One region of the Streptomyces sp. NPDC087901 genome, then DNA from elsewhere that is predicted to be linked to it. Evidence: predicted binding sites of a transcription regulator. Region 1 holds the regulator's gene; each other region holds the start of a gene.
The links. Region 1 encodes HrcA, which represses chaperone genes, less so after heat shock. Its sites were predicted from a motif close to TTNGCACTCNGNNNNNCNGAGTGCNAA; they were not measured.
Positions count from the first base shown of each region.

Region 2: the regulator HrcA is predicted to act here: its motif matches at 1,544-1,570, upstream of groES (co-chaperone GroES).
Region 3: the regulator HrcA is predicted to act here: its motif matches at 1,932-1,958, upstream of groL (chaperonin GroEL).

Region 1 is NZ_JBIUUC010000001.1:507,527-510,799, forward strand. Features, by position in the region: gene ACIOEW_RS02165 (DUF3097 domain-containing protein) at 1-255, opposite strand, end outside; gene ACIOEW_RS02170 (MBL fold metallo-hydrolase) at 281-1,012, opposite strand; gene hrcA (heat-inducible transcriptional repressor HrcA) at 1,198-2,214, shown strand; gene dnaJ (molecular chaperone DnaJ) at 2,215-3,273, shown strand, end outside.
Region 2 is NZ_JBIUUC010000003.1:445,186-448,458, forward strand. Features, by position in the region: gene groL (chaperonin GroEL) at 1-982, opposite strand, end outside; gene groES (co-chaperone GroES) at 1,086-1,394, opposite strand; gene ACIOEW_RS11535 (hypothetical protein) at 1,659-1,982, opposite strand; gene ACIOEW_RS11540 (polysaccharide deacetylase family protein) at 1,979-2,995, opposite strand; gene ACIOEW_RS11545 (THUMP-like domain-containing protein) at 3,092-3,273, shown strand, end outside.
Region 3 is NZ_JBIUUC010000017.1:176,021-179,293, reverse strand. Features, by position in the region: gene ACIOEW_RS35970 (TetR/AcrR family transcriptional regulator) at 1-24, shown strand, start outside; gene groL (chaperonin GroEL) at 144-1,769, opposite strand; gene ACIOEW_RS35960 (cold-shock protein) at 2,140-2,346, opposite strand; gene ACIOEW_RS35955 (MoaD/ThiS family protein) at 2,780-3,058, opposite strand; gene thrC (threonine synthase) at 3,128-3,273, opposite strand, start outside.

The sequences.
Region 1 (3,273 bases):
CGCCGAAGGGCGCACCAGCGTGACGACCCGGCCCTCCAGCAGGAAGCCGCGCGGCGCCATCGGGAAGACCCGGTGCTTGCCGAAGCGGTCCTCCAGGGTCACCGTCGGGCCCTCGGCCGTCTTCTCGCACCGGATCACCGCGCCGCAGAAGCCGGTGGCGACGTCCTCCACGACCAGATCGGGCTCGGCGGGCACCTCGGGGACGGGGGCGGACTTCTTCCACGGCGGGGTCAGGTCCGGCTGGTAGCTGCGCATCGGACGACGATAAGCGGGGAACGGGCTACGACACGCCGAACCGAGCAGCAAGGTCGTCGCGTTGGGCCCGGACGAACGCGGCGTCCACCACCGCCCCGTGCCCCGGCACGTACAGCGCGTCCTCGCCGCCCAGCTCCAGCAGCCGGTCCAGCGCCGCCGGCCAGCGTGCGGGAAAGGCGTCCGGGCCCGCCTGGGGCTCACCGGACTCCTCGACCAGGTCGCCGCAGAACACGATCGCGGGGGAGCCGGGGACGCCGGGGACCAGCACCGCCAGATCGTGACCGCTGTGCGCCGGACCGGCGTTCACGAGCAGCACCTCGCGCCCGCCGCCCAGATCGAGCGTCCACTCGGCGCACACCTCGTGAGGGGGCGCCACCAGCACATCGGCGGACTCGGCGGCGTCGTGCTCGGGCAGGCCGTGCCGCACCGCGTCGGCGTGCAACTCGTCCGCCCCGCGCCGCAGGAGATCCGCCGCGCCCACCGCGCCGTACACCTGCGTCCCGGCGAAGGCCGCCGTGCCCAGCACATGATCGAAGTGGGGGTGGCTGAGTGCGATATGCGTCACCCTTCGGCCCAGCAGCGCCTGTGCCTGGGTGCGTACCTCCACCGCTTCACGGAGTGACGACCCGGTGTCGCAGAGCAGTACTCCGTCGGTCCCGGCCACGAGGGCGACCGTCGCATCCCACACCGGAAGGCGTCGCCGGCCCACTCCGTGTCCGAGTCGCTCCCAGCCGAACTCTTCCCAAGAGGCGTCCATACGACGACGCTATCGGCAACGACCTGCGCAGTCTCGCGGTAGCGTGGCCGGTCGCCCTTGCTAGGGGGCTACCCCGTCGCCGTACACTGGCCGGGGGATTGCTGGCACTCGTACGCACAGAGTGCCAGGAGAAGACCCGGGAACGGCCCGAGAACCACCGAGGTACACAGCTGGAGGTGTGCGCGATGCTCAGCGAACGCAGACTCGAAGTGCTGCGCGCCATCGTCCAGGACTATGTCGGCACCGAGGAGCCCGTCGGCTCCAAGGCGCTCACGGAGCGGCACAAGCTGGGGGTCTCCCCGGCCACCGTCCGCAACGACATGGCGGTGCTGGAGGACGAGGGCTTCATCGCCCAGCCGCACACCAGTGCGGGACGCATCCCGACGGACAAGGGTTACCGGCTCTTCGTCGACAAGCTCGCGGGCGTCAAGCCCCTGTCGTCGCCGGAGCGCCGTGCCATTCAGAATTTCCTCGACGGCGCGGTCGACCTCGACGATGTCGTGGGACGTACCGTACGGCTGCTCGCGCAGCTGACCCGGCAGGTCGCCGTCGTGCAGTACCCCTCGCTGACCCGCTCGACGGTGCGGCACGTGGAACTGCTGTCCCTGGCCCCCGCCCGGCTGATGCTCGTGCTGATCACGGACACCGGCCGGGTCGAACAGCGGCTGGTCGACTGCCCCGCGCCGTTCGGCGAGACCTCTCTCGCCGATCTGCGGGCCCGGCTCAACAGCCGGGTCGTGGGACGCCGTTTCGCGGACGTTCCGCAGCTGGTGCAGGACCTGCCGGAATCCTTCGAGAGCGAGGACCGGGGAACCGTGTCCACCGTGCTCTCGATCCTGCTCGAATGCCTCGTCGAGGAGACGGAGGAGCGGCTGATGATCGGCGGCACCTCCAACCTCACCCGCTTCGGGCACGACTTCCCTGTGATGATCCGGCCGGTGCTGGAGGCGTTGGAGGAGCAGGTCGTGCTGCTGAAGCTGCTCGGCGAGGCCAAGGACTCGGGCATGACCGTACGTATCGGGCACGAGAACGCCCACGAGGGGCTCAACTCCACGTCCGTCGTCGCGGTCGGCTACGGTTCGGGCGACGAGGCAGTCGCCAAACTCGGCGTGGTCGGACCGACCCGCATGGACTACCCCGGAACGATGGGAGCGGTACGCGCAGTGGCACGTTACGTCGGACAGATCCTGGCGGAGTCGTAAGTGGCCACGGACTACTACGCCGTACTCGGCGTGCGCCGCGACGCTTCGCAGGACGAGATCAAGAAGGCCTTCCGGAGGCTCGCCCGCGAGCTGCACCCGGATGTGAACCCCGATCCGAAGACCCAGGAGCGGTTCAAGGAGATCAACGCCGCTTACGAGGTGTTGTCGGACGCTCAGAAGAAGCAGGTCTACGACCTCGGCGGCGACCCGCTGTCCGCCTCCGGAGGTGGTGGCGCGGGCGGATTCGGACAGGGTGGCTTCGGCAACTTCTCCGACATCATGGACGCGTTCTTCGGTACGGCGTCGCAGCGCGGACCCCGTTCGCGCACCCGTCGCGGCCAGGACGCCATGATCAGGCTGGAGATCGACCTCTCCGAGTCGGCCTTCGGTACGACCAAGGACATCCAGGTCGACACGGCCGTCGTCTGTACGACCTGCAGCGGTGAGGGTGCCGCACCCGGCACCTCCGCCCAGACCTGTGACATGTGCCGCGGCCGCGGCGAGGTCTCCCAGGTCACACGGTCGTTCCTCGGCCAGGTCATGACCTCGCGGCCCTGCCCCCAGTGCCAGGGCTTCGGTACGGTCGTGCCGACGCCGTGCCCGGAGTGCGCCGGTGACGGCCGCATCCGCTCGCGGCGCACGCTCACCGTGAAGATCCCCGCCGGTGTCGACAACGGCACCCGGATCCAGCTCGCGGGCGAGGGTGAGGTCGGCCCCGGCGGCGGCCCGGCCGGTGATCTCTACGTCGAGATCCACGAGCTGCCGCACGCCGTGTTCCAGCGGCGCGGCGACGATCTGCACTGCACGGTCACCATCCCGATGACGGCGGCGGCCCTCGGCACCAAGGTGCCGCTGGAGACGCTCGACGGGCTGGAGGAGGTCGACATCCGGCCGGGCACCCAGTCCGGCCAGTCCGTCCCGCTGCACGGGCGCGGCATCACGCACCTGCGAGGCGGCGGGCGCGGCGACCTGATCGTGCACGTCGAGGTGATGACCCCGACGAAGATGGACCCGGAGCAGGAGCGCCTTCTGCGCGAGCTGTCGAAACTGCGCGGCGAG
Region 2 (3,273 bases), on a different contig from region 1:
CCTTGGAGACGGTCACGCGGCGGGCGGTGCCCAGCACGTCCAGACCGGCCTGGTCGAGCTTGAGGCCGACCTCCTCGGCGATGACGGTCGCACCGGTGAGGGTGGCGATGTCGCCGAGCATGGCCTTGCGGCGGTCACCGAAGCCCGGGGCCTTCACCGCGACGGCGTTGAAGGTGCCACGGATCTTGTTGACGACCAGGGTCGACAGGGCCTCGCCCTCGACGTCCTCGGCGATGATCAGCAGCGGCTTGGAGGCACCGGCCTGGATGACCTTCTCCAGGAGCGGCAGCAGCTCCTGGATCGAGCCGATCTTGCCCTGGTGGATCAGGATGTACGGGTCGTCGAGGACGGCCTCCATACGCTCCTGGTCGGTCACCATGTACGGGGACAGGTAGCCCTTGTCGAAGGCCATGCCCTCGGTGAAGTCGAGGTCCAGACCGAAGGTGTTGGACTCCTCGACGGTGATGACACCGTCCTTGCCGACCTTGTCCATCGCGTCCGCGATGAGCTCGCCGACCTGGGTGTCCTGCGCGGAGAGCGCGGCCACGGCGGCGATGTCGGACTTGTCCTCGATCGGGCGGGCCGTCGCGAGGAGCTCCTCGGAGACGGCCTTGACCGCGGCGTCGATGCCCTTCTTCAGGGCGGCCGGGGACGCGCCCGCGGCCACGTTGCGCAGGCCTTCGCGGACGAGCGCCTGGGCCAGGACGGTGGCGGTGGTCGTACCGTCACCGGCTACGTCGTTGGTCTTGGTCGCCACCTCCTTCACCAGCTGGGCACCGAGGTTCTCGTACGGGTCGTCCAGCTCGACCTCGCGCGCGATGGTGACACCGTCGTTGGTGATGGTGGGCGCACCGAACTTCTTGTCGATGACGACGTTGCGGCCCTTGGGGCCGATCGTCACCTTGACCGTGTCGGCAAGCTTGTTGACGCCGCGCTCGAGGGCGCGACGGGCGTCCTCGTCGAACTTCAGGATCTTCGCCATGGAGCTGAACTGTCCTCTCAAAACAAGAACTGCGCCCCTCGCCGCCCGGCTAGTCATTTCGCAGGGGGCCAGGGGCGCAGAACAGAAGCAAACGTTAAGTGAATTACTTCTCGATGATCGCGAGCACGTCGCGAGCCGAGAGGACGAGGTACTCCTCGCCGTTGTACTTCACCTCGGTGCCGCCGTACTTGCTGTACAGCACGACATCGCCGGTCTTGACGTCGAGCGGAAGGCGCTCGCCGTTCTCGAAGCGGCCCGGGCCCACGGCCAGGACGACGCCCTCCTGGGGCTTCTCCTTGGCGGTGTCGGGAATGACCAGGCCGGAGGCCGTGGTCTGCTCGGCGTCGAGCGGCTGGACCACAATGCGGTCCTCGAGCGGCTTGATCGCAACCTTGGTGCTGGTCGACACGATCCGGTCTCCCCCTTCGGAGATCTCACGGGGTTATCAGTCTTTGGGTGGCGACCAGGTGGGCCCGTCGTCGCGGGTGCCGGACCTGCCGGTCGCACAGAACTGCTGGCACTCTCCAGTGGGGAGTGCCAGCACTGAGACTATGACCGCGATTAGCACTCGGTCAAGCGGAGTGCCAATTCACGCCCCTCGTGGCGTCCGGTCGCCCCCTGTCGGGACCCGCCCGGCACAGGGAGAACGCCGCAAGCGTCCGGACCGTTCCGCACGTCAGGAGCGCCGGCACCCCGCATCCGCGGCCGCCCCGCCGCGCGGCCCCGACCGCTCCGGCCACCAGCGGACCGGCGGGCGCACCCGGGCGTCCCCGGCCGCCGCGGCGCGGCCGCAGGCGACGACGACCATCGCCCCGGGCGCCCCGTGATCACCGCGCACCGCCGTGGGCCGCACCTCCACCGCACTCGGCGACGGGTTCACCCGCTGCGCCGCCTTCCGGCCCAGCCGCTCGATCGCGTCCACCGACTGCGCGCAGCCGGCTGCGGTCAGGAGCGCACCGGCGGTCAGCAGTCCGGCCAGCAGCCGGTGCGCCCTGCTCATACGTAGTCCTCCAGCCGGGCCACCGCGTATCCCTTGTCCGTGATGACCTTCATGACGGACCGGATCAGGTCGGGCATGCTGCCCTTCCAGTCCTTCTTGCCGCGGAAGTGGGTGAGGATGATGTCGCCGGGGTGCAGGTCCTGGTCCTCCTCCCGCCACTCCATGTGGTCGGGGAACGCCTCGGCCGCCCAGAGGGGCACGGCCGTGATGCCGCAGGACCTGGCGATCCGCAGGGTGTCGCCGTTGTAGTTGCCGTACGGCGGCCGGAAGAGCCGGGGGCGCTCGCCGTACTGCTGCTCGATGATGTCCTGCTGGTCGCAGATCTCCCGCTTCTGCTCCTCGTGGGAGAGGCCCGGCATGTAGCGGTGGTTCAGCGTGTGGTTGCCGAGGACGACACCGCGGGCCTGGGCCTCCTTGAAGTACCCGTAGTCGTCGCGCACCAGGTAGTCACTGAGGAAGGCGCTGTACGGGATGCTCAGCTCCGACATCATCCGCAGCAGCTCGGGGTCCTTGTCGTCCCCGTCGTCCATCGTCAGGAAGACGACCTTCTCCTTGGTGGGGACCGTGGTGAAGACCGGCGGCAGCGAGGCGTCGCCGCCCTCGACCTCGAAGCCCTTGCGGGTGGTGATGTGCGGCTTCGCGGCGGGCGGCGCCGGCGGAGCCAGCGGGGTGCTCGCCAGGCCCCACTTCTTGGCGGCGACCGCCCGTGCGGCCTGGGCGCGGCGCACCTTCTCCGCCTTCGCCGCGACGGAGCCCACCGCCCCTGCCGGGGGGCCGCCCTGCTGTCCGGCCCGGGCGGCGGCCGCGCGCGCCGGATCGGCCGGGGCACGGTCACCGGTCCCGGCCGCACAGCCCGACCCGACGGCGGCGACCAGGAGCGCGGCGAGGACCGCGTAGCCCGGCCGGCGACGCAAGTGTCCCTGCGCGCGCCTCTTCCGCCCCTGCCCGTCCGACACCGCACCCGGTCTGCGCCTCTTCATGTCGAATTCTTCCTTTTGTCGTACTGGCTGCATGGCGCCGCATCCTGCCAGCCCGGGATCGGGCATCCGGCCCGACACAGCGCCCGCCCCGCACGGTCCCCCGGCTGGCGCGCAGCCGACTGGCCCACAATGGGGCGGGTGAACGCTCTCGCCCCGACCGGCCCGTCCGACGCCCCCGACCCTCTCGCCGCCTTCCTGGCCCTGCGCACCCCCGAGGGCGCCGAGCTGCTGGCCGGGCTGCGGTCGTACGACCCCGCCACCGAACTGGCCACCGCCACCCGGCTGCGCCGCAGTCACCCGGCCGCCCTCGT
Region 3 (3,273 bases), on a different contig from region 1:
GTCGACGGCCTCGACGCGGGCTGACCGGAGCGGGCCGCGCACCGCGTGGCCGGCCCGTACGCACAACGACACCGGCCCCCGGGGACGAATCCCCGGGGGCCGGTGTCGTGTACAGCTGTGCAGGAGCTACCGATCCGTCAGGATCAGAAGTCCATGTCACCGCCCGGCATGCCGCCCGGAGCGCCGCCGGCAGCGGCCTTCTCCGGCTTGTCGGCGATGACGGCCTCGGTGGTGAGGAAGAGCGCGGCGATGGACGCGGCGTTCTGCAGGGCGGAGCGCGTGACCTTCGCCGGGTCGAGAATGCCCTCGGCGATCATGTCGACGTACTCGCCGGTCGCGGCGTTGAGGCCGTGACCGATCGGCAGGTTGCGCACCTTCTCGACGACGACGCCACCCTCGAGACCACCGTTGACGGCGATCTGCTTGAGCGGAGCCTCCAGCGCCAGCTTGACGGCGTTGGCGCCGGTCGCCTCGTCACCCGTGAGCTCGAGCTTCTCGAAGACGGCCGAGGCCTGGAGCAGAGCCACGCCACCACCGGCGACGATGCCCTCCTCGACGGCGGCCTTGGCGTTGCGCACCGCGTCCTCGATGCGGTGCTTGCGCTCCTTGAGCTCGACCTCGGTCGCGGCACCGGCCTTGATGACGGCCACGCCGCCGGCCAGCTTCGCGAGGCGCTCCTGGAGCTTCTCGCGGTCGTAGTCCGAGTCGGAGTTCTCGATCTCGGCACGGATCTGGTTGACGCGACCCTGAACCTGGTCGCTGTCACCGGCGCCGTCGACGATCGTCGTCTCGTCCTTGGTGATGACGACCTTGCGGGCGCGGCCGAGCAGGTCGAGACCGGCGTTCTCCAGCTTGAGGCCGACCTCCTCGGAGATGACGGTGCCACCGGTGAGGATGGCGATGTCGCCGAGCATGGCCTTGCGGCGGTCACCGAAGCCCGGGGCCTTGACGGCGACGGACTTGAAGGTGCCACGGATCTTGTTGACGACCAGGGTCGACAGGGCCTCGCCCTCGACGTCCTCGGCGATGATCAGCAGCGGCTTGCCGGACTGCATGACCTTCTCGAGCAGCGGAAGGAGGTCCTTCACGTTGCTGATCTTCGAGTTCACGATCAGGATGTACGGGTCGTCCAGGGACGACTCCATGCGCTCCATGTCCGTGGCGAAGTACGCCGAGATGTAGCCCTTGTCGAAGCGCATACCCTCGGTGAGCTCGAGCTCCAGACCGAAGGTCTGGGACTCCTCGACGGTGATGACGCCTTCCTTGCCGACCTTGTCCATGGCCTCGGCGATGAGCTCGCCGATCTGGGTGTCAGCGGCGGAGATGGAGGCGGTCGAAGCGATCTGCTCCTTGGTCTCCACGTCCTTGGCCTGCTCCAGGAGGGCGGCGGAGACGGCCTCGACGGCCTTCTCGATGCCCCGCTTGAGCGCCATCGGGTTGGCACCTGCGGCCACGTTGCGAAGGCCCTCGCGGACGAGCGCCTGAGCGAGAACGGTGGCGGTGGTCGTACCGTCGCCGGCGACGTCGTCCGTCTTCTTGGCGACCTCCTTGACCAGCTCCGCACCGATCTTCTCGTACGGGTCCTCCAGCTCGATCTCCTTGGCGATGGAAACACCATCGTTGGTGATCGTGGGGGCGCCCCACTTCTTCTCAAGGACGACGTTGCGGCCCTTGGGGCCGAGGGTGACCTTGACGGCGTCGGCGAGCTGGTTCATGCCGCGCTCAAGACCGCGCCGGGCCTCCTCGTCGAAGGCGATGATCTTGGCCATATGAAGTGGTCCTCCCGGACAGGGGTGGATTTCTCCGGACCGAGAGGCGCCCGCGACGGACGGCCTGCCTGTCTGCCGGTTCCTTGCCCCGGCAGACCTGCGGGCCTCACCGGCCCGGTCCAAGTTTCTGTCACTCTCACCCAGAGAGTGCTAAGCCAATAATTAGCACTCGACCCCCGAGAGTGCAAGCGTCCCCCTCCGGAGTGTGGACAGCCGCAAAGGGGCCCGCGGGAGCGTCCCGGGACGGCGCGGAAGCGCCCGGGGGTGCCGCGAAAGCGTCCCGGGACGCACGGAGGGCCCGTACCCCAGGGGTACGGGCCCTCCGTGCGTGAGTAGTGTCGTTGGCCGACTGCGTGGTGACAGGCCGGGCTCAGCCGACGGCGAGCTTGACCATGTCCGCCTGCGGCCCCTTCTGGCCCTGCGAGATTTCGAATTCAACTCGCTGACCCTCTTCGAGGGTGCGGTACCCGTCCATCTGGATCGCGCTGTAGTGGACGAAAACATCCGCACCACCGTCGACCGCGATGAAGCCGTACCCCTTCTCCGCGTTGAACCACTTGACGGTGCCCTGAGCCATGCCTAACTCCCCTATTACTGGCCCTTGCACGGGACCGCACTTCGCGGGCCCGGGTCAGAACTCACCCTCCGACAGGAGAGGGTGTGTGCGCCGGAACGCGTCGACCGCGGCCGAATGTATCTGCCCAACTGCCCTCTGCAACAGGTCAATCGGACGAGAAATCTGAGCAGCACCGATCGCCCGAATGTGTGGGATTCATGAGATTCCAGGGCAAGTCAGGCCAGGCAAAGGCGACTTATGGCGCAAGGGGCTCACGTACTTTGGCTGCATCTTGTCGCGGCCAGGCGCATTCTCATATGCGGGCGGCACGGGCAGCGGAGGGGGCTTCCCTCACTGTACCGCGCTCAACCATGCAGAATTGCCCCCTCCGCTTCTCTCGCAGAGGGGGCAATTCCGGTAACGCGGTGAAGTCGGGCCGGCGAGGCCCGGGGGCTCAGCAGCCGCCGGCGACGGCCGGGATGATCGAGATACCGGCACCGTCCGGGGTGACCGCGTCCAGGCCGCCCTCGAAGCGCACGTCGTCGTCGTTGACGTACACGTTCACGAAGCGGCGCAGCTTGCCCTGGTCGTCCAGGACGCGGGCGGCGATGCCCGGGTGGTCCTTCTCCAGGGACTCGATGACCTGGGAAAGGGTCGCGCCCTCGGCCGGGACCTCGGCCTGGCCGCCCGTGTAGGTGCGGAGGATGGTGGGGATACGGACCTTGACGCTCATGGTGGGTGCCCTTCCTGAGTCTCGAGTGGTCGGAAGCCGGTGCCCGGCAGGGGCCGGGGCGCCGGGTTCTCAGCTGGTGGCGAGTCCGGCGGCGCGGAAGGCTTCCAGACTCGGGCGGATCGTGGCGCTCGCCTGCGAGGTGGCGGCCACCGCGTCCAGCGTCTTGAGGCCGTCACCGGTGTTCAGGATGACAGTGGTGAGCGCCGGGTCCAGCA